Regions from separate parts of the Nocardia yamanashiensis genome, predicted to be linked through region 3. Evidence: riboswitches for the same ligand, from Rfam matches in the RefSeq annotation. Region 3 holds a riboswitch; each other region holds the start of a gene.

Region 1 (7,522 bases), 1.0 Mb from region 3:
TGTCCCCGCCCGCTGCTTCCGCCGCTCGGCCAAGCGCGGGAAATGATCGAACATCTCCCCCGCCCGCGCAGCCAGCACCGCCCGCCGCTCCTTCCGGATATACCCGCCGACGAAAAGGTTCTCCTCCACCGTCATGGCCGGAAACACCCGCCGCGCCTCGGGCACCGAAGCCAACCCCGCCGCGATCCGCGCCGACGGCGGAGTCTTGCTGACATCCACCCCGTCGATCCGCACCGCCCCCGAGGTCGGCTTCAACAACCCCAGCGCCGTCTTCATAGTCGTCGACTTCCCGGACGCGTTCCCGCCCAGCAGCGAAACGATCTCCCCCGGAAACACCTTCAGCGAGACTTCGTTCAACGCCCGCGACGGCCCGTAATGCACCACCACCCGATCGAACTCGAGCAGCGGCACGCCCTCGGTCTCAGGCATCCGCCGTCACCTTCCCTTCACCGCGCACCTCGTCGGACCGGCCCGCGCCGACGGCTTCGTCTCGGTCTTCCTCGCCGGATACGCTCACCGCGGTCTCCGGCCCGGCTTCGGGCTCGCCCGAACCATCCACTCCGGATTCAGCGGCCGGAGTCACCCGGCTGCGGCCGAGGTAGGCCTCGATGACGCGGGGGTCGGCGAGGACCTCGTCCGGTTTGCCTTCGGCGATGACGCGGCCTTCGTCCAGGACCAGCACGCGGTCGGAGAGGTCGTGGACGATGTCCATCTTGTGTTCGACCAGCAGGACGGTTTGGCCCTGGGCCTTCAGTTCGGCCAGCTGCCTGCCGATTTCGGCGGTTTCGGTCTGGTTCATGCCGGCGGCCGGCTCGTCGAGGAGCAGCAGGTCCGGCTCCAAAGCCAGGGCTCGGGCGATCTCGGTGCGGCGGCGGTTGGCGTAGGAGAGGGTGTAGGCGGGGTTTTCGGCGCGCGGGGTGAGGCGTTCGCCGAAGCGGGCCAGTTGCGCGTCGATACGGTCCGCGGTCGCCTTGCGTTCCGCCCGCGCGGCGGGCGTCGGCACCAGGGCCACGGCCAGTTCGGCGAGCAGCGAAACCCAGCGCAGCACCGGCAGATTCGCCAGCGACCGCAGTGGGCGAGACGCGGTGAGCGTCGTCTGCAAGCCGACGTCCACGTTCTCGCGAACCGTCATATTGCCGAAGACACGGCCGTTCTGAAAGGTCCGGGCCAGCCCGGCCGCCGCGGCGGCTTCGGGCTTGCCGGGGCGGATTCGCTTGCCGCGCACCAGGACTTCCCCGGCGTCGGGTTTCAGGACGCCGGAGATGAGGTTGATGGTGGTCGATTTGCCGGAGCCGTTGGGCCCGATGATCGCGACGAACTCGCCGGGCGCGACGGTCAGGTCGATGCCGTCCACGGCGTGCACGCCGCCGAACGAGCGGCGCAGGCCGGTCACCTGCAGCACGGGTTCAGGCGTTGACGGGGACACGTTCCCTCCTCACCAGGATGCCCTGCGGCCGGAAGCGGACCACGAGCAGCAAGACCAAGCCGTACAACACGATTCGCCATTCGGGTGCCAGCCGGAGTGCCTCGGGCGCGCCGATCAGCACCGCCGCGCCGAGCACCGCGCCGTACGGCGACGAGGTGCCGCCGAGCACCAGGATCGTCACCACCAGCAGCGACATGGGCAGGTTGAACACGGTCGGATCGATGTAGGAGTACTGGTGCGCCAACAGCGCCCCGCCGATCCCGGAGAAGAACGCCGCGATGGCGAAGGCCAGCGCCTTGTAGTCGCGCACCGGCACACCGGCCGAGCGCGCCGCCACTTCGTCCGCGCCGATCGACTTTATGACCGTGCCCAGCCGTGACCGCTGCACGCCCACGATCACCGCCAGCACGATGGCCAGCACCACCAGCTCCAGCTGGAAAATCTGTTTGTGCGTGGTGAATTCGAACCCGAACAGCGACGGCGCGGGAATCCCGAAGATGCCGTAGCTGCCACGCGTCACCGGCTCCCAATTGCGGATCAACGCCACCGTCACGATGCCGATGCCCAGGGTGGCGATCGCGACATAGTGCCCGCCCAGCCGCCACAGCGGCGCGGCCAGCACCGAAGACGCCACGGCCGCGACGATTCCCGCGATGACGATCGCGGGCAGAAACGACCGGCCGTGCGAAACCGTCAGCACCGCAGAGGTATACGCCCCGATGGCGATCGGACCCGCCTGCCCGATGGCCAGCTGTCCCGCCGACCCCGCGACCAGCGTCATGGACACCGCGATGATCGCGTACGCCACGATCTGCGTCCCCACCGAGATGCCGTAATCGTTCGAGATCGCCGGAATCACCAGTCCCGCAAGGGCGAACGCGATGAGCGCATGCCACCACCGCACCCGCAGCTGCCGCCCGGCCCCCAGGAACGTCCCGGTCAGCGGTTCGGATTCGATGGCCGGCGGCCGCGCCAGCAGCCCGCCCGGCCGCAGCACCAGGAACACCACCAGCAGCCCGAACGTGATCAGGTCCCGGTACCCGTCCCCGAAGGTGTAGATGCCGAACGCCTCCACCAGCCCGAGCACGAAACCGCCCACCACGGCCCCCGGAATCGATCCGAGCCCGCCGATGGTGGCCGCCACGAACCCGGTCATCCCGACCACCCCGCCGCTGGTCGGCGAGATATTCGAGTTGTAGAGCCCGACGAAGATCCCCGCCAGCCCGCCCAGCCCGGACGCGATGGCGAAGGCCAGCGACTGCACCCGCCCCACCCCGATGCCCATCTGCGCGGCGGCGTCCGGATCCTGCGCGGTGGCCCGAATGGCCAGCCCGTGCCGGCTGTAGCGCAGGAACGCCCACAGCCCCGCCATCACCGTGACGGTGATGGCGAACATGACCACGTCGGAGGTGCCGAACCGCACCCCGCCGAGCCGGAAGTTATTGGTGGACAACACCTGTGGGAACGGCCGGGTGTCCGGCCCGAACACGATGGCCACCACGTTCTCGATGATCAGCCCGACCGCCACCGTCGCCAGCAGCGCCGCGATGGCGGGCGCGCGCCGCAGCGGCCGCACCGCCAGCACGTCGATGGCGACGCCGACCAGCGCGGTCGCCCCCACCACCAGGATCAGCGCCGCCCACAGCGGCAGCCCGTGCTCGGCGATCAGCCACCAGCCGAACACCGACCCGAAGGCGAAGATCGCGCCGTGCGCGAAGTTGATGACATTGCTGACCCCGAAGATCAGCGTGATGCCCACGGCAATGAGCGCGTACGCATTGCCGTGGACCAGACCCGCGATGAGCGTGTCGAACATCTACTTGTTCCCGGTGGGCACGAACTGCCCGTTCTTCAGCACCAGCTCGATCGGCTTCACGCCGCTGGGACGACGCGTGCCCTGGTCGAAGGCGAACGTGCCCAGGCCGATGCCGTCGAAGTCCTTGATCTCGCGCAGGCCCTTCAGAATGCCCTCGCGGGTCGCCCCGCCCTGCTTGGCGGCCTTGACCAGCACATTGAGCGCGTCATAGGCGTACACGTTGAAATCGCCCGGGTCGGTGCCGAACTTGGCCTTGAACTTGCCGACGAACGCCTGGATCTTCGGGTTCGGGTCCGAGGCCGAGAACACGCCGTTGACGATGTCGCCCTCGGCCGCGGTGCCCGCCAGCGAGATGAACTGCGGGGTGTTCTGCCCGCCGAAGAACTGCCCGCCGAAGCCGACATCGCGCAGCTGCTTCACCACGAGCGCGCCGTCCGGGCCATAGCCCAAGTGCACGAACGCATCCGGGTTGGCGTCGCGGCCCTTGATCAGCACCGGACGGAAGTCCTGCGAGTCGGGCAGGATCGGCGACGAGTACACGATCTCGACGCCCTTCTCCTTCGCGAACTGCTCGAAGAACTTGAAAGCCTGCTTACCCCAGTCGGTTTCGAGGTAGACCACGGAAACCTTCTTGGCCTTGGCCGACACCCACTGGGCGTTGCGCTCCTGGAACACGTCCAGGGTGATCGACGGGCTCCACGAGTAGTCCCCGCCCTTGGTGAAATCGGTGGAGGAGTTGGTGAACCCGTACTGCACCAGCTTGCCCCGGTTGTACACCGGCGACGCCGCGATGGAGGCCGGCGAGGAGAAGTCGCCCAGCTCCGCGATGATGGAGTTGTCGCCCACGAACTTGGTGGCGATCGGCACCGTCTGCTTCGGGTCGGATTGCGAGTCCTCCCACTTCAATTCGACCTTCTTGCCGTCGATTCCGCCGGCCGCGTTGATCTCGTCCAAGGCCAGGTCGAAGCCCTGCTGCCAGAGCCGCCCGTACTCCGCCGAGGCGCCCGTCTTGGGCCCCGACACCCCGAAGTAGACCGTCCCCTTGTCCGCGGAAGAACTGTCGGAGCACGCCCCCGTCAGACCCGCCACCAACGCCGCCGACGCGACACCCACCACCAGCCGGAGCCGACGCGACCCGGACCACTGCTTGCTCATCTTGTTCCTCTGTGACTCACCCACGCGACGCCCGGGCCTGAAAGCGCTTGCGATGCCCGGTCGGACACCGCCTGGTCGTCACCCGGGGCACCCCACCGCCGCGCGAGGGTTGCCGATCAGCGAGCCGGGGCTCGAACATGCTGATACTCGTGACCGTGCGCCAGAGAGTAATTAGGCGCCACGGGCCTCGACAGTGTTCGAATCACCGTGAAGTCAAAGACCATCCGCGCCCGCCCGGGAACAGGGGGCGAGCGCGGGCCGTCGAATGCGCCGCCGGGGGCGGAGATTCGGTTTCGCGCGTCAGGCGTCGAGGTGACCGGCGAGCCAGGCCGGGAACTCGGTGAGGTCGGTCAGCACCACGTCCGCGCCTTCGGCCGAGAGTTCCTCCGCCGCATACGGTCCCGTGGTCACCGCCACCGCGATCGCGCCCGCGGCCTTCGCGCCGCGCACATCTCCGAGGTGATCGCCGACGTAGATGCGGGCGCCGTGCGCGCGCAGCACCTCGCCCTTCTCCTCCGCCCACACCCCGCCCACGAGATCATCCACATCCATCCCCAGGTGATCCACATGCAGTTGCGCCTGCGGCTGGTTCTTGGCGGTGATCACCAGGACCTTGCCGCCCGCCTTGTGCACGGCCGCCAGCGCATCGTCCACGCCCGGCAGTTCCCGGCTCGGTGTGATGGCCAGCCCGGGGTACAGCTCGCGATAGCGCGCGACCACGCCCGGCACCTGATCTTCCGGGAACCAGTGCGCGGCCTCGATCTGCAAGGGCGGCCCGAGCCGTGACACGGCGAGCGCGGAATCGATCGGCACGCCGGTTTCGGCGGCCACCGCATCCCAGACGGCGGCGATGCCCGGCCGGGAATCGATCAAGGTCATATCCAGGTCGAATCCGACGACGAGCCCATCGCCCCGACCGGTCGCATGATCAACAGCCACGGCTCGACCCTACGGACCGGCGGGAAAACCGGAGGCGGCAGGGTTCGGCCGCGAACTAGGCTCGGGCCATGACTGATCAGGGCACGCTGTTCTGCGGGATGGAGCTGGGCGCACGCATCGAGGGCGTGGAAACGGATCTGATCACCAAGGGCGCGGCCGCCGCCCACGCCCGCCGGTCCGACGGCCAGGGCTTCGCCATCCCCCTCGCGGGCGGCGTGGCCGCCTACGCCGAACCCGGTTCACCGCTCAACAAGGTGGCGGGCCTCGGCTTCGACGGGGTGCCCACCACGCGCGAACTGGTCGAGATCGAAGCCCTGTACGCCAAGCGCGACACCCCCGTCCAGGTGGAGCTCTCCCACCTCGCCGACCCCGAGATCGGCGCCCTGCTGACCGCCCGCGGCTATCGGCTGCTCGGATTCGAGAACGTCCTCGGCCTGGCACTCACCGGCGTAGACCTGCCCACCCCCGCACCCGGCGTCGTCGTCTCCCCCAGCGACGACACCGAATTCGACCTCTGGCTCACCCTGGTCGCCGACGGCTTCGCCCACCCCGACGCCCAGGGCATCGCCTCCCACGAGGAATTCCCCCGCGAAATCATCGCCGCCGCCATGCGCGACCTGACCGCCGCCGCCGGCGTGACCCGCTACCTCGCGCGCCGCAACGACGCCCCCGCCGGCGGCGCGAGCATGCGCCTCGCCGCAGGCATCGCCCAATTGACCGGCGCGGCAACAGTTCCCGCACATCGCCGCCACGGCGTCCAAACCGCCCTGCTCGCCGCCCGCCTGTCCGACGCCCGCGCCGCCGGCTCCGACATCGCCACCATCACCACCCAGCCCGCCTCAAAATCCCAGCAGAACGCCCAGGCCCGCGGCTTCTCCCTGCTCTACCCACGCGCGATCCTCGTCAAATCCTGACCCCCACAGCCGGAACCCCCGGCCCGGCAGACGATCTCCACGACGAGCGGTCATATCGGCGATCTGCTGCCGGGTCGGCAGTTCCCCTGCCGTCCCAGCCGTCCGGCCGAGGCGAGCAGATTGAACTGGGTGGGGGGTGAGCCCGAGCGGCAGCAGATTCCGTATTCGGGCGCAGGAATCGGGGCGGAAGTCGGTGGCGGCGTAGCAGGTACGCCGCCACCGACTGGTCCCGTGGTTACTGCGCCGGGGCGTAGCCGAGCGGGCGGGTGGTGAAGGTGCCTCGGCCTTGGGTTCGGCTGCGCAAACGGGTTGCGTAGCCGAATAGTTCGGCCAGGGGGACGGCTGCCGTGATCACCACGACGCCGGTTCGGGTCACCGAACCGGAGACGCGGGCGCGGCGGGCGGCCAGGTCGCCCAGGACGGCGCCGACGTAGTCCTCCGGCACCATGACGGTCATTTCCACCACCGGTTCCAACGTTGCCATCGCACTGGCGCGGAGGGCGTCCCGGAGGCCGAGGCGGGCCGCGGTGCGGAAGGCCAGCTCGGAGGAGTCCTTGCTGTGCGTCGCGCCGTCGACCAGCGTGACGTGCAGCCCGGTCACCGGGTGGCCCGCCAGGGGACCCGTCGCGAGTGCGTCGCGGCAGCCCTGCTCGACTGCACGGACGAACTCGGCGGGCACCCGGCCGCCCACCACGGTGGAGGCAAACTCGAAACCGGTGGCGGCCGTGCGGAAACCGCTTGTCTCGTGCTCGACGAGGCCGGGAGCGGCATCGCTGTCACGAGATGCACCCAGCGGCCGGACGTCGAGGACGATGTGCGCCCACTGTCCGGAACCGCCGTCCTGCTTGACGTGGCGGTAGGTGAAGCCGGTGACTCCGCGGACCACGGTTTCGCGGTAGGCGACCTGCGGTTGGCCGACGGTCACCACCAGGCCGCGGTCGCGGCGCAGCTTCTCCACCACGACCTCGAGGTGCAGTTCGCCCATACCGGCCAGCAGCGTCTGACCCGTTTCGGGATCCGTGCGGACCACCAGCGACGGGTCTTCCTCCGCTATCCGGGACAGCGCCACGGCCAGCTTCTCGGCCTCGGCATTGTTCTTGGCCTCGACCGCCACCGAGATCACCGGATCCGTCGGGTTCGGCGGTTCCAGCAGGACCGGAGCCTCGGGTGCGCACAGGGTCGCGCCGACCCGGGCCTGCTTCGGGCCGACCAGCGCGACGATATCGCCGGCGGTCGCGACCTCCACCTCCTCGTGCCGATCCGCCTGCACGC
Region 2 (7,522 bases), 2.8 Mb from region 3:
GCGCACCCGCCGTCCACGCCGAAGTGATCGCCGGCGCCGCCATCTCTCCCGGCCAGCGGATTCTCGATATCGGCTGCGGCACCGGCAATCTCACCCTCCTGGCCAAGAACGCCCACCCCGACGCCGACCTGACCGGCTGCGATCCCGACGCGCTGGCCCTGGCCCGTGCCCACCGGAAAGCCCACCCCGCCAACGGCATTCGCTTCGACCGCGCCTACGCCCAGGACCTCCCCTACCCCGACGCCGCTTTCGATCAGGTGCTGACCGCCCTGATGCTCCACCACCTGGACCTCGAAACCCAAGCCGCCGCAGCCTATGAGATGCGCCGCATCCTCCGCCCCGGCGGCGGCCTCCACATCGCCGACGTGCACGCCGACCGGCTCCCCCGCCTGCTCGAGGACGCCGGCCTGATCTGTGACGAGATCACCCACGTCCGCCAGGGCCACCTCGGCACGGTCACCTACATTCGCGCCCGATCGCCGCGATAACGCAAGCGGGTCAGTGCTTCATGGTGGCGATGTAGGGGCGCAGGCCGAGAGCGATATCCGCGCAGACGCCCAGCAAGATGTCGCGTTCATCGGGATCGAGGGGACGGCGGGTGACCAGGCGGGTGCCGAGAATGGGGGTGGGGAGGGGCTGGCCGGCGCGGTCCCACCAGATATAGGTGTCCGCCAGGTCGTTCGCCAGGTGGCCCGGGGTCCAGCCGTCGGGGGTGCGGATCACGTCGAGGCGGCCCGCTTCCTCGCCCATGCGGTCGAGGATGCGCAGGCGGTAGCGGTCGGGGGCGGGGGCGGTATCGGGGAGGGGGACGAAATGGAAGAGGGTCCCCGCGGTGGAGGCGACCGCGGTGGAGGTGTCGGCGCGCTGGATGGTGCCGATGGCGGTGCCGTCGGCGCGGGTGAGGACGGTGGGGGCGCCGTCCTTGGAGTGGACCCAGATGCTGGAGCCGTCGGCGTAGGTGATGCGGTGACGGCCGGTGCCGCCGTTCTTGAAGCCGAACAGGATGCCGAGTTTGGCGGTGAAACCGTCGCCCGCGCCCTGGACGCCGACGGCGAGGGGGTCGCCGGGGCCGCTGCGGAAGGTGATGCGCAGGGCGTTCGAGACAGAGTGCACGACTCGGCCTTCGATCATGGTGGAGCCGTCCCGTGGGTCCGACATGCGGTAGATGGTAGGCCCGACGGGACGGCCACAGCGGTGCTTTCCGGTGGTCAGTCGTGGGTGGTGAATTCCGCGAAGGCCGGGGTCGGGATCTTCAGCTGGGCGTGGATGTCGCCGCCGAGGCCGTGATGGCCGATGGCGCCGCCGTAGTTCTGCTGGTAGCTCTGCCAGAGCACGACCACGCTGATGATCCGATTCGCGCCCGGCAGAGCGGGATCCGGGAACGGGTTGGGCAGCACGGCGCGGTAGGCGGCGCGACCGGATTCGTCGGTGACGAACACGTTCGGGACGCCGAGCGGGCCGGGCCGGGTGGGGGCATCGGGGTCGAGATCCTTGGCGCGCAGGGACATGACCGTGTACAGGGAATCGGGGATGAGATCGGTGAATTCGAAACGGAATTCGGCGGTGCGGGCATCGTCGGCGACGCTCACCTCGAGGGTGCCGCGGGCCTTCAGCCAGTCGCCGAGAGTGACCGGGGTGGTGAGTTTGCGCCCGTCCTCGGGACGCAGATCGGGGATCGGGGTGGCGTGGAACGGGTAGCTGGGCCGCTCCACCGAATGCGCGTCCGGCGCCTGATCGGGGGCGAACACGATCGGATAGTTGTTGGCGGGCAACGGCAATGGGAGCGTGTACAGCTCGATGGCCGCATCCGCCTCCGACAATTCCGCGCCCAGCTCACGCACCACCGTGTACGGCAGGTTCTCCCCGAACTTGGGCAGCGGGGTGTCCGCGGCGACGAGGGCATTGCCCCAGCGCCGCGTCACCGTCCCGTCCGGCCCGGCCTCGTTGAGGAAGCCGGCGACGATGAAATTCCCCTCCGCGTCGACGGCTTCGCTCGGCGGATAGAGCGGCCCCTGGGTGGTCGGGGTCAGGTCATAGCGCTGGTTCACCATACGGAGACAGCCTCTTTCTCGGTCAGGATGCGGCCGGGTGCGCCGGGTGTGGCGGCGACCCGATCGCTCAAATGGGTCCAGCCCTCGGCGGCCGCGCGCGCCAGCAGCACCGGGTCGTCGCCCCGGAAGGCCCGCTGCGCGACGACCTCCAGGAACGGCAGGTCGCTGGCGTGATCGCCGTAGCCGTAGGTGTTCTCGAACGCGATATCGTGCTCGCGCAGGAACTCGGTGACGGCGCTCGCCTTGGCGGCCCCGATCATGGGCCGCCACACCTCACCGGTCAGCACGCCGTTCTCATCGGTCACCGGGGTGGTGGCGATGACCTGGTCGGCCCCCAGCACCGCCGCGACGGGCGCGATCGCGGCGGCGAACGAACCGGACAGGAACACCACCCGGTCGCCCGAATCACGGTGCGCTTCGAGCGCTTCCACGGCATCGGAATAGTAGGCGGCGCCACCGGCCACGAACTGCTCGAACCAGCGCTGCCCGGAAGCGGTCAGGTCCTCGGCCCGCACCCCGCGGAAATTCCGGTAGTACAGCCGGTTGACCTCCTCGCGCGCCAGCCCGCCGGCCGCCCGCTCCTTGATCTCCCCGGTCGCCCGCGCGTATTCCGTTCCGTCGTCGCCGTTTTCGGCCAGCCAGAACCGCAGGAACGCGAACATGCTCTTGACCGTGATCAACGTCTCGTCGACGTCGAAGAACGCGGCCCCGCTCATGCCGCGACGCCCAGGTACGCCGCGATCGCCTTGGCGGCCTTGTGCCGTTCGATCTGCGAGATGCGCTCGTTCGGCAAGGCGGCGTAGGAGATTCGCGTGGTCGCCACCACCTGCCCGGCCTGCCGCACCTCCACCTCGATGGCGAATTCCAGCTTGGCCGGATCCTCGATGGACACCGGGGTGAGCACCGCGTGCACGCTGGCGGGCAGCGGGAACAGGAACGACTTGAACTCCAATTCGATGCTGTTCCAGACGATGTAGAAGTGCTGCTCCGGCCAGCGCCGCCCGTATTCCAATTCGAACGCGCCGAGGAACAGCTGCCGTACGGCTTCCACGATCACGATGCCCTGCACGTGCTCGCCGGTCTGATGATCCAGCAGCAGTTCGTTGTCCCCGTGGATCCGCAGATCCGCCGAGAACTCGGTCGCCGATTCCCGGATCAGGTTGGCCAGCAGCACATTCGAGTTCTGATACTTGTGCACCTGGTGCCGCGGCGCCGGTTCGGGCACCTCACCCAGCACCCGCAATCCCGCCGGGGCGTGAATGGCCGCCACATGCTCGACATAGTCGAGATCGTGCCGGGTCACGCCCTGCCCGAGCCGCACCGTGACCGGCTGCTCGGATTCCCGCAGCCGGCCGCCGCGCAAGGCGGCGACCAGCCCGGAGACGGTGAAGGCCCGGTCGTCTTCGGCAATGCCCCGGAATCGATCGGCGACCAGTACGAGCTCGCTGATCACCGTGGTTTCCGCCGCCGGGTACGCCGAAGAGAGTTGGGCTACAGACATTGATTCCTCCGCGAGAATGACGCTTATGGCGACGCGTTCGCCGCCATCCGGTCGTCACCCGGAGCACCCCGCCGTCGTGGAGGGTTGCCGCCCAGCCAGCCGGGGCTTGACGCTGGAACTCATGACCGTGATCGAAAAGTTATGCGGGACAGTTGTTTACGAGCAACAGTTCAAACCAGGGTGGAGAAAACTCGCCGCCCGGGGTTCAGCGTGGGCGGATGGTGGAGGCGTAGGCGAGCGCGGAACCGGTCAGCGCGAGCACGGCGATGGCCGCCGCGATGGCCGGATATCCGGAGTGGGCGAAGAGATTCGCCAATTGCGGGCCCGCGCTCGCGCCGACGAACAGGGCGAAGGTGTAGAGCGCGGTGGCCGCGCCCCGGGCCGGTCCGGCCTGTGCGGCGATGGCCTGTACGGCCGCCGGGGCCGCGACGGCGATGGCGGTGACGAGTACGAACAACCATGCCGCGACCCAGATACCGCCGAGGGGTACGGCGGTGATACCGGCCGCGACCCCGGCGGTCGCCAGGGCGACGATCACCCGGCGATTCGGATCGATGGTCCCCAATCGGCTCGCCAGGACGGGCACGGCGATCATGGCGGGAATCGCGCTGGCGCGCAGGGCCAGCAGCGCACCGTTGCCCGATCCGACGCCGTCCGGCGGCGACAGCTGAATGCCGGTGTAGATGCCGACGAACGACCCCAGCACCGCCAGGCAGCTCAGATAGAGCAGCACCAGTTTCGGCTGCCGCAGCAAGTGCCCGAACGGCGCGAAGACCGCCCGGACCGTCGGCGCCGGTCCCGCAGCGCCGGAACGCCCGTCCTGCAACACGATTCGCAGCAGCGCCGCCGACAACCCGAACGCGATCGCGCCCGAGACGAAGATGGCATGCCACCCCAGCGCATTGCCGATCAGCTGCGCCAGCACCTGCGCCACCACCCCCGCCCCGAGGAATGAACTGGTCAAGCAGGTCAACGCGAACACCCGCCGTTCGGGTGCGATGCGCTCGCTCAGATACGCGAACGCCGCGGGCGCGAAGAACGACGCGGTGAGCCCCTGCAATACGCGCGCCGCCAGCCCGGTCCCCAATCCCGGCGCGACCGCGACGATCAGCGAACTGACCACGGTGGCCAGCAACCCGCCCACGATCACCGGCCGCCGCCCCCATCGATCCGAGAGCGGACCGGTCACCAGGAACCCGGCCCCGTACGCCAGCCCGAACGCCGTGGTCGTCCAGGTGGCCGCCGATTTGGAGGTATCCCAGTCCCCGGCCAGCCGATTCAATACCGGCAGCACCACATACAGCTGCCCCACCACCAGGATCCCGACCGCACACACGGCCGCGACCGTCCGCCCGGTCGGCGCCCAGGCGGGAGCGCGTTCAATTTCGGTGGTCATCGAATCCCTTTCGCAGGCAACGAGGTCCACGTCTATCAACGACCGCACCGGTCCAACGAGGGTTAGGCGCGGCCTGAGGAAATCCCACAACGGGACCGGTCGGCATAAGCTGCGACCATGACGACCACCGCTACTCCGTCCGGCCGCGGCCGCGCCTTCCTGCTCGCCGCCGCCCTACTCGGCGCGGGCGCGACGCATTTCGCCGCGCCGAAGTTCTACGACGCCCTGATCCCGCCGGAGCTCCCCGGCGAACCCCGCACCTACACCTACGTCTCGGGCGTCGCCGAGCTCGGCATCGGCGCGCTGGTAGCGGTGCCGCGCACCCGCCGCCTGGGCGCGCGCCTGGCGGTCCTGCTGCTCATCGCGGTTTTCCCCGGCAATGTCCAGATGGCCCGGGACTGGCTGGCCAGCGACCGCCCGCTGCCCCTCAAGGCCGGCGCCCTCCTCCGCCTGCCGCTCCAGGTGCCCATGATCACGACGGCCCGCAAGGTCGCCCGCTCCGCCGCGTAGGTAGCTACCGGGGATCCGGACACCGGGCAATCTCCCTGCCGAAACCCCGCCTCCTCCTTCGTGCGGCCGCTCCGGGACGACCAACGATGTGCGGCCGCTCCGGGAGGACGAAGGGGGTGCGTCCACTCCGGGATGCCGAGCGCGCCCGTCTTCGTCAGGATGCTGGGCAGGCGGATCTGTGGGCCGGTTATCTGTCGAGCTTCGCGGTGATCGAGGCGGGTACAGGCACGCCGCGTTTGGCGATATCGGCCGTGAATCGGCGCACCAGGGGGTCGCTCGGATTGCCGAGCAGGCACACCAGGTCTCGTTCGAGGGGCGGGGTGAGACGGGACAGGGCGGCTGACAGCCCGCTGGGGATGGCGGTGGCCGGGACCAGGGCGGGGGCGACGCCCGCCGCGGCGAGCTGGGCGGCGGTGACGGCCTGGCGGGTGCGCATGGCGATTCTCGGGGTGTGGCCGCCGCGGGCCAATTCGGTGTCGAGCCAGGCGGCGAGGCCGTTGCCGGGGTGGTAGTGGACGAGCGGTTCGCCGGTCAGGTCGGCGACTGTGAGCCGGGGGCGGTCGGCGAGTGGGTGTCCGGGAGCGAATACGGCGACGATTTCTTCGGTTCCGATGAGCTCCTCCGCCCCGGTCCAGCGTGTGGGGCGCGGGCAGATCGCCACGTCCGCGTCATTCGATTCCACCAGCGCTGCCAATTCGTCGGCACTGGTCGCTTCGGCGATATGCAAGCGCACCAGTGGATTTCGGCGGATCCAAGTGCGCAGAACAGGGGCGAGCAGACCGGCCGTCAAGCTCTCCGCACAGGCCACGCGCAGTTGACCTCCAGCGCCCCGGGCGGTGGCTTTGCCGGTGCCGACGACGCGATCGGCGGCGGCCAGCGCGGCGCGGGCATCGGCTTCGATCGCCCGGCCGACCGGGGTGGCGCGTACGCCGCGCGGCAGGCGTTCCACCACGGGCGCGCCGATCTCCTTCTCGAGCGCCGCCAATTGATGCGACAGCGCGGGCTGTGAGAGGTGCAGCGCCGCCGCGGCTTCGGTGATCGAACCGGCGTCCAGGACGGCGACCAGGCATTCCAGCGCGCGCAAGGTAGGCATTCGCTGATTCTATGGATTCCATCGAAAACATTCGCATCGCGATGGGATGAGACGAGCGGCCGGGAACGCTGAGCGAGTCATGACAACTTTGCAGAACACGAAGGTCCTGATCATCGGCGCGGGCTCCGGCATCGCGCAGCAGATCGAGCAGGACGCGAAAGAATCAGGGGCACAGGTAATTTCGGTCGGCCGCCCGGAGGTCGACCTGACCGACGAGGATTCCCTCCGCGCCCTGGCCGAGCGCGTCGGCCAACTCGATCACCTCGTCTCGCTGGCCGCCGATCACGCCAACGGCCCGGTCACCGAACTCGATCGCGACGCCGTCCATCGCGCCTTCGACGCCAAGGTGATCGGCCCCATCCTGCTCGCCAAGCATTTCGCCCCGCACTTCCGGCCCGGCGGCTCGATCCTGCTGTTCTCCGGCGTCGCCGCCTGGCGTCCCGCCCCGGGCCGCTCGGTCATGGCCGCCACCAATGCCGCCGCCGCGACCCTGGCCGAAGCCCTGGCGGTGGAACTGGCGCCATTGCGCGTGAACGCGCTGTCCCCCGGCATCATCGATTCCGGGGCGTGGGACGGCCCGGGCAAGGCCGCGTTCTTCGAAGGCGTCGCGGCCCGCAACCCCGCCCGCCGGGTCGGCAGCACCGCCGATGTCTCCGCGGCCGCACTCTTGGCCCTGACCAACCCGTTCCTCACCGGCGCCACCCTCCACGTGGACGGTGGCGGCCGGTTGGTCTGATCAGGCGAGGATGAACATCAGGGTCTGGGAGATGCCCCCGCCTTCCCGCCACCAGGAGTACCCGAACCAGACGCCGGGCGTGACCTCGCGGATCTCGTCGTAGACCTGCGGGACCGGTGACGGCGCGTAGTCGATGGCCCAGGTCGGGCCGCCGTCCAGCACCGCCGCCCCGGGATAGACGTTGGCCTGTATCGCCTCGATACCGGCCGGCGTCAACCGGTTCAGCAGGTACCCG
Region 3 (7,522 bases):
GGAGCCCGGCAAGTGGGTCAAGGTCGAGGGCTGGGAGAACCGCGCCAAGGCGGAGACCCTGGTGACCGAGGCCTACGCCCGGCTGAAGGAGCAGGGCGGCCACTGACAACGGCCGTGAGTCGCGTCGAGAGGGGCGTGGGTTCGTTCGCGAACCCACGCCCCTTTCCGCTGTCTCAGCCCAGCCAGAGGTCCCAGTTGCCCTGGTCGTCGCGCTGGCAGGTCCAGCGGGTGTAGGCGGTGGCCGGGCTGTCCACATAGTTCTGACCGGCGGCCTCGCACCCGCCGCGGCTGTAGTAGGTGCCCTCGTACACGTCGGCGTGGGCGATCGCGGTCCCGCCCGCGACTACGCCGACGGCGAGCAGTCCGGCCGCCGCAATGGTCTTGATACGCATGGTGTCTCGTTCTCCTCGGCTGGGAGCGGGCCCGCCCGACACCGCTCGATCGACGAGTTCGACGGTAGGAGAGCGGAACTCGCCGGACAGCCCACCCGAGGGTGCGCATCCGCCCACCCTGCCGGTGAATTCACCCGTACGCGGTTATTCGCCCGACCCGAGACCGGCGGTGGTGCGCAAGGGGACTTCCTTCCAGAACAGGACCAGGACCAGCGCCACCAGGGTGACCGCGGAGGTGGTGAGGAACACCGTGGACAGCGATTCCGCGAAACCGTCCTGGAAGGCCCGCGCGATCTGCGGCGGCAAATGTTTGATGATGGAACTGTCGCTCAATACCTTTTCGGTGGGCGCGCTCGAATTCGGTACGGTCACACCTAGTTTCGCCTGAATATTGGGCACCAGCCGGGTGAAGAGAATGGACAGGAACACCGCCGCGCCGAGCGTGCCGCCGATCTGCCGGAAGAAAGTCGCCGCGGCGGTGGAGACGCCCATATCCTTGGGCGGCAACGCATTCTGCAATGCCACGATGAGCGGCTGCATGAGATTCCCGAGCCCGAATCCGACGCACAGCATGTACAGCACCACCTGCCAGAACGGCGTATCGGTGCGCAGATAATGCAGCAGGAACAGGCCGAGCGTGATCATGGCCGCGCCCAGGATGGTGTACGGCCGGTAGCGCCCGGTCCGCGAGATCAATTGCCCGGACAGCACCGATCCGAGCATCATGCCGAGCACCATGGGCAGCATCTGCAAACCGCCGAGCATCGGGCTCGCACCGCGCACCACCTGCAAATACTGTGGCAGCAGCAGGATTCCGCCGAACATGCCCGCGCCCACCACGAACGAGATGATCACGCCGAGCGCGAAGGTGCGATTGGCGAAGATGCGCAGCGGAATCAGCGCGGCGTCGCCCATACCGGCTTCCACCGCCACGAATCCGAGGACGCCGAGCCCGCCGATGACGTAACAGAGAATCGATCTCCCACTGCCCCAACCCCATTCGCGGCCCTGTTCCGCGACTATCAGCAATGGGGTGAGCCCGATGACGAGCACCAGCGCACCCCAATAATCCACGCGGTCACGGGATTTCTCGCGCACCGGCAGCTGCAATACCCGCGTCACCACCGCGAGGGTGAACAATCCGATCGGCACATTGACCAGGAAGACCCAGCGCCAGCCCGCGATACCTAGAATGCTCTCCTGCCCGGCGAACAACCCGCCCAGCACCGGCCCGATCACGCTCGAGGTGCCGAATACCGCCAGGAAATAGCCTTGGTACCGGGATCTTTCGCGCGGGCTCACGATATCGCCGACGATGGTGAGCGCCAGCGACATCAATCCGCCCGCGCCCAAACCCTGAATCGCCCGGAAAATGGCCAGTTCGTACATGTTCTGCGCGAAAGTGCAGAGCAGCGAACCGGCCAGGAATATGGAAATGGCGGCGAGATAGAAAGGCTTGCGCCCGTACATATCCGAGAGTTTGCCGTACAGCGGCGTCGCCAGCGTGGCGGTGATCAGATAGGCGGTGGTGGCCCAGGCCTGCAGCGCGTACCCGTCGAGATCGTCGGCGATGGTGCGGATCGCCGTGGAGACGATGGTCTGATCGAGCGCCGCCAGCAGGATGCCGAGCAGCAGCCCGCTGAGAATCACCAGAATCTGCCGGTGGGTGAAGTCGCCTTCGCCGGTCGACTCGCGCACTTCGGATGTAGCCATGAACAACCTCCAGCCCCCGACCAACGATAGGCCGGGGAACCGGAGGTGCACAGTCCTTTTCGCACATCCCCGGGGGGCCGGGGGCGAAGCCCCTGGGAGTTGTTACTTCCCCTGGAAGCGCGGCGGGCGCTTCTCGAAGACCGCGGTAATGGCCTCGGTGAGGTCTTCCGACGGCAGGAACGCGGCGTTCCAGGCCGACACGTAGCGCAGGCCGTCGGCGACCTTGCCGCGGTTCGGCTGATCCAGCACGTCCTTGATGCCCTGCACCACCAGCGGCGGGTTGGCGGCGATCTCGCGGGCCATCTCGTGCGCCGCGTTCAGCACCGCTTCCTGATCCTCGAACACCTCGTTGACCAGGCCGATCTTCTCGCCCCGCACCGCGTCGATGTCCTTGCCGGTGAGGGCGAGCTCGCGCACATGCCCTTCGCCGATGATCCCCGGCAGCCGGTGCAGCGACCCGATATCCGCCACGATCGCCACCTTGGCCTCGCGCAGGCTGAACTTGGCGTCCGCGCTGGCCAGCCGCACGTCCACGGCCGCGATCAGATCCAGCCCGCCGCCGATGCACCAGCCGGAAATGGCCGCGATGACCGGCTTGCGGCAGTCCGCGACCGCCGTCACCGAGTCCTGCATCTCGCGCACGTGCTTGAGGAAGTCGGTGCGCGGCCCGGCGAGCGCCTTGTCCGCCAGCAGCGGCCCGAACAGCGGGCTCATGGCCGGCAGGTCCAGCCCGTACGAGAAATGCTTGCCCGAGCCGGTCAGCACGATGGCCCGGACCTCCGGGTCGGCATCGAGTTCGCGGAAGATGAGCGGCAGCTCGCGCCAGAAGTCCGGGCCCATGGCATTGCCTTTGCCGGGGCCGGTCAAGGTCACCTGGGCGACGTGGTCCTTGCTTTCTACCTCGAAAGCCTTCCAATCGGTCATCGGTCCAGCGTATCGGGCCTGCCGGAGCCCTCCCATCCCCCCGCGCCGCCCGGTCCACGCGGACCGGGCGGCTAGAGACCGAGAGGTTTGCTGGGCGGTGTTAAAGCTGTGCTAATTCTGCTGGGACGCACTGTTTTACGCATGGTTGCGGACGCACGATTATGAGGTCCCACGAGCTACACCCGAGTGTGTGAGGTCTCGATGTTGATGCATCATGGAGTCGGCCTCGACCGCTTCAACAATCTCTCCCGCCAGAAGGCCATCCACGCCCTGTACGAATGCTGCTGCAATGTCACCTGGGCAGCGAAACTGGCAGACGGCCGCCCCTATCCGGGCTACGACGCACTCCACACCGCCGCCGAAGCCGAACTGCACGCCCTCTCCCCGACCGATCTGGAAAGAGTCTTCGATTCCTGTGTCCACGAACAGGTTTCGGACCGCTCGGTCGCGGAGATGATTCGCATCACCAGAGCGCGAATCCTGCAAATGCTGGGCCCCGAGGACGGCTACCCCGATTACTGATCCCCCGCACATTCACCGCAATCGCTCTACCCTGGTTGCCATGCGCAGGTCCCTGCCACCCGTCGCGACAAGGGTTTCCGACACCTTGATCCAGCGCGGCCATCACGGGGTGATCGTCACTCAGCCCACGCCCACCCACACCGCGGCCGAGGCGGCGGAGGCGCTGGGCGTGGACGTCGGAGCCATCACCAAATCCCTGGTGTTCATGCTGGACGAGGATCCGGTGCTGCTGCTGGTCTCCGGCGCGCACCAGGTGCATCTGGAGAACACCGGAAAACGCCTGGAGGGCACCCTGACTCGCGCGCCCGCCGCCATGGTGCGCGAGGTGACCGGGCAGCCGATCGGCGGGGTGGCCCCGCTCGGGCATCCCACCAATCTGCCCACCTTCATCGACAACGCGCTCGCCCGGCACCCGGAGCTGTGGGCGGCCGGCGGTCATCCCACCACGCTGTTCCGCACCACGTTCGGGGAGCTGGTGCGGATCACGGCGGGCCTGGCCATCGACGTGGATTGAGCGAGATTTCTTACAGCCGGGGAATAAGCGGCCGGGGTTGCGCGTAGGTTCGAGGCGTGAGCGATTCTCCGGCGCCCGGGTCCGAGCTACAGGTGCCCGATGATCTGAGCGGCATCACCGCGCAGCAGTATCGGGCGGCCATGCGGCACTATCCGGCGGGTGTCACCATCGTGACGCTGAAGTCCGAGAACGGTCCGGTCGGTTTCACTGCCACCTCGTTCGCCTCGCTCTCGGCCGAACCACCCCTGATCTCCTTCAATATCGCCCACACCTCGTCGAGCATCGCCGCCCTGCGTGCCAGCGACTCCGTGGTGGTGCATTTCCTGGGCGAGCACCAGAAGCATCTGGCGCAGCGGTTCAGCCGCGCCGCCGAGGATCGTTTCACCGACCGGTCGCTCTGGAACACCCTGGAATCGGGCGAGCCGATCCTGCACGGCACGCCGATCTGGGTCCGCGCCACCGTCTACCAGCGCATCGAACTCGGCGATCACGACCTCATCATCGGACTGGTGACCCGGGTCTACGACCACACCCAGGACACCCCCGCCGCGGGTCCCCTCGTGTACTACAACGGGGCCTACCACCGCGCCGAGATCGCCGACTGACTCACGCCGCCGACGCGGCCGTCCCGATACCCAGCGCCGCCAGTACGGCCGCACTAGCCTGTTCCAGCCGCTGCCGCACCCGGGGCCGCCGCAACAGCGCCACCGCCCGCGAGGCCGCGACGGCCAGCAGCACCATTTCGATTGCGGCGACAGTGGATTCGATGGCACCCAGGGTGAGCGTGTTCGCGAAAGTCACGTGGGTGAGGAACTGCGGCAGCACCGCCAGGTAGAACAACCCGACCTTCGGATTGAGCACACACGACAGCAATCCCGCAGCGAATGCGGAGCGAACCCGGGAATCCGTTTCCGGCGCGGACGTCTCGCCCTCCTCGCCCGGCCCGCGCCGCCGCGATAGCAGGGCCCGAACGCCCAGGTACACCAGGTAGATTCCGCCGATCACCTTGAGCGTGCGATAGGCCGTCGCGGACTGCTCCAGCAGCGCCGCCACCCCGGCTGCGACCACCACCGCCCAGACGATCCCGCCCAGTGCCGATCCGAGCGCCGCCGCCACCGCCTGACGTCGCCCCGCCATCGAAAACCGCAGGACCAGAAAGGTATCCGGCCCCGGCGTCAGGGCGAGCAGGACGCACAGGCCGACGAAACTGAGCAGCAGCGGAAGACTCACTCCTCCATGGCAACTCGCCACCGCCCATGAGCGCAAGCCCATTCCCGGCTTCGCGCGACCCGCCCCGGCGTTTCACCGGCCCGGACCATGCGAAAGGCCGCCGACCCCCTGATGAAAAGGGTCGACGGCCCTCGGACGTCAGAGATTCAGTTCCGCGTGCTGAATTCCGCGCCGAGCTCTTGGAACAGGTTGGTGTTCATGGTGAAGGCCAGTCGCGCCTCGTCCAGCACCCGTTCCACCTCGGCGCCCGCGATCGGCATGGCATCGAGGGCCTCGCGGTATTCCCGCTTGAACGCGGCCGGATTCGAGATGCCCTCGAACACGTAGAACCGCACCCCATCGCCCTTCTTGGGCAGGTCCCACAGCTTCTCGGCGGTACCGCGAATAACCTGGCCACCCGACAGATCCCCCAGGTAGCGGGTGTAGTGGTGCACCACGTACCCGGCCGGCCATTCGCCCGCGCATTCCTCGATGCGGGCCGCATAGGCGGCGGTGGACGGCAGCGGCGCCAGCTCCTCACGCCAGTTCGCGCCGCCCAGGTAGTCCAGATCGGCTTCCAGCGCGGCCAGGCGATTCAGTTCGGGACGCACGAACGGCCCCGCGACGGGGTCGGAAGCCAGTGCGGCGGAATGCTTTTCGAGCGCCTCGTAGACGAACCAGAGCTGCCCGGTGTAGCGGTAGAAGGCCTGCACCCCGAGCTGTCCGGTGAGCAGATCGCGCATGAAGGTGGAGTGCTCGGCCTCGTTGTGCTGCTGCTCGGTCGCGGTGCGGATGAGCGTCGAGAACGGCGTGGCGGCGTCTACCGTGCTGGTCATGGTCGAGCTCCCTCGTGATCAACTACCGGGCCGCACTCTTTAGGCCACCCTAACTTCGCCTCCGACTGTACGCCTCAGCAACGATCTCGCGATTCGAACTTCGGCACCCTCCCACTCCAACTTTCGGATGATTTTCGCGGCGGGGTTGACAACCACCCGAGCCATCTGCCAGCCTCTCCAATCAGGTCATGAGTACCAGCGTCAAGCCCTGGCTAGCTGGTCGGCAACCCTCCTCCGCGGTGGGGTGCTCCAGGTGACGACCGGGCCGTAGCCCGACCGGGCACGGCAAGCGCGGACTCTCGATCGCCTGTTTTCCGATCGCGCGTCCCATTACCCGACGGGATTTCGTGATGACTGCTTTCGCCGACCAGGCCTGTGCCCCGCTCGCCACCGTTTCCGGTCGCGACCTCCAGGTCCCCCTCGTCCAGGGCGGAACCACCACCTACGCCAACTTCGACTACGCCGCCAGCGCCCCCGCCCTGCAGCAGGTCACCGACCGGATCGCGGAACTGCTGCCGTACTACGCCAGCGTGCACCGCGGCGCCGGCTACGCCTCCCGCGTCTCCACCGACTGCTACGAAGCCGCCCGCGGCGCGGTCGCCCGTTTCGTGCACGCCGCCGACGACCAGGTCGTGGTCTTCACCCGCAACACCACCGATTCGCTCAACCTGCTGGCTGGCTGCGTGCCCGGCGACACCGTGGTGCTGGACGTGGAGCACCACGCCAACTTCCTGCCCTGGGAGCGGCACGGCCGCCGGGTGGTGCCGGTCGCGGACACCATCGAGGAGACGGTGCAGCGGCTGGTCGCCGAACTGTGTTCGAAGCCGGCTGCGCTGCTTGCCATTACCGGCGCTTCCAATGTGACCGGCGAACTGCTGCCCATCGAGCGGCTGGCCTGGATCGCGCACCAGTGCGGCACCCGCATCCTGGTCGATGCCGCCCAGCTGGCCCCGCACCGCCGCATCGACCTGCAGACCTCCGGCGTCGACTACCTGGTCTTCTCCGGCCACAAGGCGTACGCGCCGTTCGGGGCCGGCGTGCTGGTCGGCCGCCGTGACTGGCTCGACGCGGCCGAGCCCTACCTGGCCGGCGGCGGCGCGGTCCGCTCCGTCACCACCGACAGCGTCGAATGGGCGCCCGCCCCGCAGCGCCACGAAGCCGGTTCGCCCAATGTGCTCGGCGTGGCCGCCCTCGCCGCCGCGTGCGACGCGCTGGCCGCCATCGACGAGACGACCGCCGTCGAGCACGAGCAGTACCTCACCCACCGCCTGCGCTACGGCCTGAAAACCGTTCCGGGCGTGAACTTCCTGCGTATCTGGCGGGACAGCAGCGATGCGGTCGGCATCGTCGCCTTCACCGTCGACGGCTACGAACCCGCCCAGGTCGCGGCCTATCTGTCCGCCGAGCACGGC
Region 4 (7,522 bases), 880 kb from region 3:
AGAACAGCCGGGCATTGTCTTCCAGCACCCGGTGCAGATCCCCGCCCACCGCATTGGCGATCAGATCGATATCGGTATTGCGGAACGGCCGTCCCGCCCGCGTCCCCGGCAGATCCGAGCCGAACATGAGCGCTTCGGGGTTCACCGCGTGAATCTTGCGCAGCGCCATGCCCACATCCATCGACACCCGCCCGAACCCGGACGCCTTCACCTTGGCCCCGCGATCCACCAGATTCAGCAGATACGGCAGGCAGTCGTCGCTCATCCCCATGTGATCGATGGACAGCTTCGGCAGTTTGGTGATGACCGGTTCCAGCGACCCCAGCATGGACCCGTCGATGTACAGCTCCACATGCCAGCCCGCCAGCTCGTAGGCCCGCAGTGCCAGCATGGTCAGCCCGACGATATCCCCGCCGCCGCGCTTGAGATTGAACCGGACCGCCCGCACCCCGGCCCGATTCAGATCCATGATCTCGGCGTCGGTGGCGTCGATGTGCAGGTTCGCCACCCCGACCCAGCCCTCGCCGAGTTCGGCGAGGGCGGCCCGCAGAAAGCTCTGATCCGTGCCCTGGAAAGACCCGCTGACCACGGCCCCACCGTCGATATCGAAGCGCCGCATGCGGTCGCGATAAGCCGGGATGGGGTACGGGTCGGGCAGGTAGCCCTCGTTCTCGATCAGCGGGAACCGCGGATCGATGATGTGGACATGGGCATCGAACACTTGATCAGCATGCCTCAGAACGGTGACAAGTGTGGATGACCTTGTCCGCCTGGTGGATCGAGCCTGGTCAGGCTGGTGTGGTCAGGACGGGTTGGTCACCTTGTCCGGTTCCGACGCCCGCAGCATGTCCTCGCGCTCGACGACCTTGACCCGCTCGCGGCCTTCCGGCTCGCCGAGGGCGCGCTCGTGCGCGTCGAGGCGGTACCAGCCGGCCCAGGTGGTGAACGGAATGCCCTTGCCCTCGAGGAAGGTGGTGACCGCGTCCAGCTCCGGCTCGGCGGCCGGGGTGAAGTTCGCGGCGTCGTCGAGCAGGCAGGCGATGGTCTCGTTGGCGTCGCCCTTGGTGTGGCCGATGAGGCCGACCGGACCGCGCTTGATCCAGCCGGTCACGTAGGTAGCGGGCATGTAGCGATCCGCGCCGTCGGCGTCCTCGTTCACCAGCACGCGCCCGGCCTCGTTGGGCACGGTCCCGGCCTGGTCGTCGAACGGCAGCGCCGGGATGTTCTGCGACAGGTAACCCACCGCGCGGTACACGGCCTGGATGTCCCAGTCCTTGAATTCGCCGGTGCCCTTGCAGTTTCCGGTGCCGTCGAGCTGGGTGCGCTCGGTGCGCAGGCCCACGACCTTGCCGTCCTCGCCCAGGACCTCGGACGGGGATTCGAAGAAGTGCAGGAACAGCTTGTGCGGGCGGTTGCCGACATCGCGGATCGCCCACTGCTCCAAGGTATTGCAGATCATGTCGACCTGCTTGGAGTGCCGGCGCGCGGCCTCGGAGCCCTCGTCGTAGTCGATGTCCTCGGGATCGACGATGACCTCGATGGTCGGCGAGTGGTCGAGCTCGCGCAGCTCGAGGGGCGTGAACTTGGCCTGCGCCGGGCCGCGGCGGCCGAACACGTGCACCTCGAGGGCCTTGTTGGCCTTCAGGCCTTCGTAGACGTTCGGCGGGATCTCGGTCGGCAGCAGCTCGTCACCGGTCTTGGCCAGCACGCGCGCCACGTCCAAGGCCACGTTGCCGACGCCGAGCACGGCGACCTTCTCGGCGTCCAGGGGCCAGGTGCGCGGCACGTCCGGGTGCCCGTCGTACCAGGACACGAAGTCCGCGGCGCCGTAGGAACCGTCCAGATCGATGCCCGGAACCTCCAGGGCCCGGTCGGCATTGGCGCCGGTGGAGAAGATGACCGCGTCGTAGAAACGCTGCAGGTCCTCGAGGGTGATGTCGACGCCGTAGTCGATATTGCCCAGCAGGCGCACCTGCTCCTTGTCGAGCACCTTGTGCAGGGCGGTGATGATGCCCTTGATGCGCGGATGGTCGGGGGCGACGCCGTAGCGGATGAGACCGAACGGGGCGGGCATCCGCTCGTACAGGTCGATGCTCACATCGGCATCGGATTTCATCAGCGCGTCGGCGGCGTAGATTCCGGCCGGGCCGGCGCCCACGATCGCAATGCGGAGCGGGCGGGTCGCTGCACTCTGTTCGGTCATTCTTACGCGCACCCTTTGATTCGATACTTCAGGTCTTGGTCTTTGTTTCTTAGCTTAGGCTAAGTTGCGACCGGGTTCGGGGGTCCCGGGGACTCCCGACGCTGCAGCGTTGCTGCGTGGTGTTGCTATTCCCGCTTCGGCGGGGGAATTGCGCTGATTCTATCGGTGGTAAGGACCCGTACCCGCGAGGGTGCGGTGAACCACACGAATGCCCGCCGATCCGACAGGCCGGTGCCGTGCTCGATCCGCCCGCGCCGGGCAGGCATGATCTACCCATGAGTGACGTCGATGACCAGCCGGTTCCGATCGATCAGGACGAAACCCGGACCATGCTGCCGTTCCTGGTGGCGGCGGTGGTGATCGTGCTCGTCATCCTCGGCATCGTGATCGCCGCGCTGGTGTCCCCGGCTGAGAAGAATGTCACAGATTCCGATCGATTGGCCATCGCCGCCCGCACCTTCACCGACTCCCGCAGCGGCACCGACGTCATCGACAAGTCAACGGCCTGTTCGGGTTTCGACGAGGCCAAGTCCCCGCTCGCGGGCAAGCCCGGTGAACAGGGCGGCAAGTACGCGTACGTGAAGCTGGTCGACCCGCGGGTCGAAGGCGAGAAGGCGACCGCCCTGGTCACCTGGCGGGCCGGTGACCGGGAATCCACTACCACCTGGCACTTCAGCAAGCAGGGTTCGGCCTGGTTGGTGTGCGATTCGTGACACGGTTCCGGAGATCGGCGAACAGTTTGACAGCCGGGCCCGGTACCCGGCACTCTTCTCCCAGGTCATGAGTACCAGCGCCAAGCCCCGGCTGGCTGGTCGGCAACCCTCCTCCGCGGTGGGGTGCTCCGGGTGACGACCTGGCTGTGCATCGGAAAAACGATGCGGCAAGTGCGGATTCACAGGAGGTTGAAGTGAGCTACGCGGGTGACATCACGCCGAAGCAAGCGTGGGAACTGTTGCGTGACAATCCGGATGCGGTGCTAGTCGACGTGCGCACCGAAGCCGAATGGCGTTTCGTCGGCGTGCCCGACACCAGCGGCATCGGCCGCCCGACCGCGCTGATCGAGTGGGTGGACGTCACCGGTACGCCCAATCCGCGCTTCGTGGATCAGCTCAAGGGCGTGCTGGCCGAGCGCGGCGCGGACTCCGACGCCCCGGTCATCTTCATCTGCCGGTCCGGTCAGCGCTCCATCGGCGCGGCCACCGCCGCCACCGCCGTCGGCTTCGAGCCGTCGTTCAATGTGATCGAAGGTTTCGAAGGCGCACTGGACGCGCAGGGCCATCGCGGCGTCGTCGGCTGGCGTGCCGACGGCCTGCCCTGGCGGCAGTCGTAACCGGTCCGGGTCGATAGGAGACAGTCATGATCACCGGTGGTTCGTTCGACCGTCCGCTTCCCGAGGGCGTCGGCCCCGCCACGATCAGCGTGCGCGGCGGCACCCGGCGCTCGGGTTTCGAGGAGACCTCGGAAGCGCTGTTCCTGAATTCCGGATTCGTCTACGAGAGCGCCGAAGCGGCCGAGGCGTCGTTCACCGGCGATATCGAGCACTTCGTGTACTCGCGCTACGGCAATCCCACGGTCGCCATGTTCGAGGAGCGGCTGCGCCTGATCGACGGCGCGGAAGCGGCCTTCGCGACCGCCTCCGGCATGTCCGCGGTCTTCACCGCGCTGGGCGCGCTGCTCGGCGCGGGTGACCGATTGGTCGCCGCCCGTTCGCTTTTCGGCTCCTGCTTCGTGGTGGCCAACGAGATCCTGCCGCGCTGGGGCGTGGAGACCGTCTTCGTCGACGGCGAGGATCTGAACCAGTGGGAGCAGGCGCTGTCGGTGCCCACCCAGGCCGTGTTCTTCGAAACCCCCTCCAATCCGATGCAGACCCTGGTGGATGTGCGTGCGGTGGCGGATCTTTCGCATGCCGCCGGCGCGAAGGTGGTGCTGGACAACGTCTTCGCCACCCCGCTGCTGCAGAAGGGCTTCGACCTCGGCGCGGACGTGCTGGTCTACTCCGGCACCAAGCACATCGACGGCCAGGGCCGTGTGCTCGGCGGCGCCATCCTGGGCTCGCAGGAGTACATCGACGGCCCGGTCAAGAACCTCATGCGGCACACCGGCCCGGCATTGAGCCCGTTCAATGCCTGGACGCTGCTCAAGGGCCTGGAGACCATGCCGCTGCGGTTGCGCCAGTCCGTCGATTCGGCGCTGCGCATCGCGGAATTCCTGGAGCAGCATCCGGCCGTGGCGTGGGTGAAGTACCCGTTCCTGAAGTCGCACCCGCAGTACGAGCTGGCCACGCGGCAGATGTCCGGCGGCGGCACGGTGATCACCTTCGAGCTGAAGGCCCCCGAATCCGAGGGCAAGAAGCGGGCTTTCGAGGTGCTCAACGGTCTGCGCATCATCGACATCTCCAACAACCTCGGCGATGCCAAGACCCTGATCACGCACCCCGCCACCACGACGCACCGCGCCATGGGGCCGGAGGGGCGGGCGGCCATCGGCCTGACCGACGGGGTGCTGCGTATCTCGATCGGCCTCGAGGACGTCGAGGACCTGATCGGCGATCTGGATCGCGCGCTGGGCTGATCCATCGAACTCCGGAAGCCGGGACCGTCCTCGTGACGGTCCCGGCTTTCTTCGGCCTCAGTCATTGACAGCATGCTGTCAAACATGACAGGATGCTGTCATGACCAAGACAGTGCACCTCGCCGTTTACGACACCTTCTCCGACTGGGAGACCGGCCACGCGACCGCGCACCTCAATCGCGGCCTGTGGCATCGCGAGCCGGGGACCTGGCAGGTCAAGACCGTCGGCCCGACGACCGAACCGGTCACCTCCATGGGCGGCTTGCGCGTCGTCCCGGATCTCGCGCTCGCGGACCTCTCGCCCGCCGACAGCGCGCTGCTGATCCTGCCGGGCTCCGACACCTGGGAAACCGGTGCGCTGAAAGACTTCTCGGACAAGGCCGCCGAATTCCTCGCCGCCGGCGTCCCGGTCGCCGCGATCTGCGGAGCCACCTTCGGCCTGGCCGCCGCGGGCCTGCTGGACGACCGCAAGCACACCAGCAATGCCGCGGAATACCTTGCCTACAGCGGTTATTCGGGCGGTGCGAACTTCGTCCACCAACCGGCCGTCGCCGACGGCGCGCTGATCACCGGAAGCGGCGTCGCCCCGGTCGATTTCGCCGCCGCGATCTTCGCGAAGCTGAACATCTACGAGTCGCAGGTCCTCGAAGCCTGGATCAGGCTGTACAAGGACAACGATCCGGCCGGTTTCTTCGCCCTCGCCGAGTACGAGGAGAGCCGCGCGGCGGTCGCCGGATGAGGCCGGCCGAGCAGCAACTCTTCGCCACCTCGGCGGTCACCACGTTCAAGCTGAACGGCCAATTCCTCGCCATCGCAGAGGAATTGGCCCGCCCGGCCGGTATCACCGTGGCCTGGTGGATGGTGCTCGGCGCGGTACTGCGCGAGCCGCTGCCGGTCGCGGGCATCGCCCGGGAGATGGGCATCACCCGCCAGAGCGTGCAGCGGGTGGCGGATCTGCTGGTGGACAAGGGTTTCGCCGAATACCGCCCCAACCCCGCGCACAAGCGCGCCAAGCTGGTGGCGGTCACCCCGGAGGGCCGCGCGGCGGTGGAGCGCATCAACCCCCAGCACGCCGCCTACGCGAAACGGCTGGCGGCCGAGCTCGGCGTCGATGCCATGCGCGACATCGCCGCCGCCCTCACCCGCCTCTCCGCCGCGCTCGACGCAGTCGGCCTACCCGAAATCGACTAACCCCCCGTCATTCCGGCATGTTCTCAGCCGGAATCCACATGGTTCGCCGGGGTAGTGGATCCCGGCTGAAAGCACGCCGGGATGACGAGGTATCAGCCCAGCAGGGAGAGCGGATCCCTGGTGTGCCCCACCAGTTCCGCGACGGAGTCGAGGATGAGGGTCGGCCGGTACGGGTACTGCTCCATGGTGGCGCGGCTGGAGATGCCGGTGGTCACCAGCACCGTCCGCATCCCGGCCTCCATGCCCGAGATGATGTCGGTGTCCATCCGGTCGCCGATCATCACCGAGGACTGCGAGTGCGCCCCGATCCGCCGCAGCGCCGACCGCATCATCAGCGGATTCGGCTTGCCCACGTAGTAGGGCTCCTTGCCGGTGGCCCGGGTGATGAGCGCGGCCACCGAACCCGTGGCGGGCAGGATGCCCTCGCGCGAGGGCCCGGTGGCGTCGGGATTGGTGGCGATGAACCGCGCCCCCGCCGCGATCAACCGGATCGCCGTGGTGATGGCCTCGAACGAGTACGTCCGCGTCTCGCCCAGCACCACGTAGTCCGGATCGCTGTCGGTGAGCACGTACCCGATCTCGTGCAGCGCGGTGGTGAGCCCGGATTCGCCTACGACATAGGCGGTTCCGCCCGGCCGCTGCTCGTTCAGGAAGGTCGCGGTGGCCAGCGCCGAGGTCCAGATGGACTCGATCGGGATCTCCAGGCCGGTGTGCTTCAAGCGCGCTTGCAGATCGCGCGCGGTGTAGATGGAGTTGTTGGTGAGCACCAGGAACGGAATGTCATTGCTGCGCAGTTCGGCGAGGAACTTGTCGGCCCCGGGCACCATGTGGTTCTCGTGCACCAGGACGCCGTCCATGTCGGTGAGATAGGACAGGATGGGATCAGCTGTGGTGGTCACCCGCCCGAGTCTAATTTGCCTTCGCGTTGCTGTCGGGTGAAGTCACCCCTGCCACATTCGTTCCCCGCTTTTGGACATATCGTGCGATGAGAGATGGTTCACCACGGGTGGGCCATCCGGGCGGGAGGTTGGCCCGCATGACACAAGCGCAGTACAGCGACAGGAGTGGCGCGTGAAGGACCTCAAGCTCGGATACAAGGCGTCGGCGGAGCAGTTCGGTCCCCGGGAACTGGTGGAACTCGCGGTTTCGGTGGAGGAGCACGGCCTCGACAGCGCGACGGTGAGCGATCACTTCCAGCCCTGGCGGCACAATGGCGGGCACGCCCCGTTCTCGCTGGCCTGGATGGCCGCGGTGGGCGAGCGCACCAATCGCATTCAGCTCGGCACCTCGGTGCTGACCCCGACCTTCCGCTACAACCCGGCGGTCATCGCGCAGGCGTTCGCCACCATGGGCTGCCTGTACCCGGATCGCATCATGCTGGGCGTCGGCACCGGCGAGGCGCTGAACGAGATCGCCACCGGCTTCCAGGGCGAATGGCCGGAATTCAAGGAGCGTTTCGCGCGGTTGCGCGAGTCGGTGGATCTGATGCGCGCGCTGTGGACGGGTGATCGCGTCGACTTCGACGGCCAGTACTACAAGACCGTCGGCGCGTCGATC

Evidence for each region. Region 3 has a riboswitch for S-adenosylmethionine ahead of LTV02_RS29455 (aminotransferase class V-fold PLP-dependent enzyme). Riboswitches for the same ligand answer to the same signal wherever they lie in the genome.
Region 1: another riboswitch for S-adenosylmethionine. It lies ahead of LTV02_RS25245 (ABC transporter substrate-binding protein); the one in region 3 lies ahead of LTV02_RS29455 (aminotransferase class V-fold PLP-dependent enzyme).
Region 2: another riboswitch for S-adenosylmethionine. It lies ahead of LTV02_RS03145 (AfsA-related hotdog domain-containing protein); the one in region 3 lies ahead of LTV02_RS29455 (aminotransferase class V-fold PLP-dependent enzyme).
Region 4: another riboswitch for S-adenosylmethionine. It lies ahead of LTV02_RS33345 (rhodanese-like domain-containing protein); the one in region 3 lies ahead of LTV02_RS29455 (aminotransferase class V-fold PLP-dependent enzyme).

What each region holds. Positions count from the first base shown of each region.
Region 1 covers NZ_CP089226.1:5,362,474-5,369,995, forward strand. The annotation lists gene LTV02_RS25230 (ABC transporter ATP-binding protein) at 1-429, opposite strand, end outside; gene LTV02_RS25235 (ABC transporter ATP-binding protein) at 422-1,426, opposite strand; gene LTV02_RS25240 (ABC transporter permease) at 1,407-3,242, opposite strand; gene LTV02_RS25245 (ABC transporter substrate-binding protein) at 3,243-4,397, opposite strand; SAM riboswitch class IV at 4,436-4,552, opposite strand; gene LTV02_RS25250 (HAD family hydrolase) at 4,698-5,336, opposite strand; gene LTV02_RS25255 (GNAT family N-acetyltransferase) at 5,423-6,250, shown strand; gene fusA (elongation factor G) at 6,486-7,522, opposite strand, start outside.
Region 2 covers NZ_CP089226.1:673,756-681,277, reverse strand. The annotation lists gene LTV02_RS03165 (class I SAM-dependent methyltransferase) at 1-488, shown strand, start outside; gene LTV02_RS03160 (hypothetical protein) at 499-1,158, opposite strand; gene LTV02_RS03155 (hypothetical protein) at 1,209-2,051, opposite strand; gene LTV02_RS03150 (HAD family hydrolase) at 2,045-2,767, opposite strand; gene LTV02_RS03145 (AfsA-related hotdog domain-containing protein) at 2,764-3,552, opposite strand; SAM riboswitch class IV at 3,567-3,679, opposite strand; gene LTV02_RS03140 (MFS transporter) at 3,758-4,948, opposite strand; gene LTV02_RS03135 (DoxX family protein) at 5,066-5,458, shown strand; gene LTV02_RS03130 (LysR family transcriptional regulator) at 5,646-6,551, opposite strand; gene LTV02_RS03125 (SDR family oxidoreductase) at 6,631-7,287, shown strand; gene LTV02_RS03120 (hypothetical protein) at 7,288-7,522, opposite strand, start outside.
Region 3 covers NZ_CP089226.1:6,363,390-6,370,911, forward strand. The annotation lists gene ppa (inorganic diphosphatase) at 1-106, shown strand, start outside; gene LTV02_RS29415 (hypothetical protein) at 174-392, opposite strand; gene LTV02_RS29420 (MDR family MFS transporter) at 537-2,105, opposite strand; gene LTV02_RS29425 (crotonase/enoyl-CoA hydratase family protein) at 2,208-3,029, opposite strand; gene LTV02_RS29430 (2-oxo-4-hydroxy-4-carboxy-5-ureidoimidazoline decarboxylase) at 3,231-3,551, shown strand; gene LTV02_RS29435 (YbaK/EbsC family protein) at 3,592-4,065, shown strand; gene LTV02_RS29440 (flavin reductase family protein) at 4,122-4,670, shown strand; gene LTV02_RS29445 (LysE family translocator) at 4,672-5,295, opposite strand; gene LTV02_RS29450 (biliverdin-producing heme oxygenase) at 5,442-6,110, opposite strand; SAM riboswitch class IV at 6,295-6,408, shown strand; gene LTV02_RS29455 (aminotransferase class V-fold PLP-dependent enzyme) at 6,461-7,522, shown strand, end outside.
Region 4 covers NZ_CP089226.1:7,241,810-7,249,331, forward strand. The annotation lists gene LTV02_RS33330 (amidohydrolase family protein) at 1-721, opposite strand, end outside; gene LTV02_RS33335 (FAD-dependent oxidoreductase) at 803-2,203, opposite strand; gene LTV02_RS33340 (Rv0361 family membrane protein) at 2,479-2,916, shown strand; SAM riboswitch class IV at 2,980-3,096, shown strand; gene LTV02_RS33345 (rhodanese-like domain-containing protein) at 3,111-3,533, shown strand; gene LTV02_RS33350 (O-succinylhomoserine sulfhydrylase) at 3,560-4,774, shown strand; gene LTV02_RS33355 (type 1 glutamine amidotransferase family protein) at 4,875-5,513, shown strand; gene LTV02_RS33360 (MarR family winged helix-turn-helix transcriptional regulator) at 5,510-5,965, shown strand; gene LTV02_RS33365 (HAD-IIA family hydrolase) at 6,058-6,822, opposite strand; gene fgd (glucose-6-phosphate dehydrogenase (coenzyme-F420)) at 7,037-7,522, shown strand, end outside.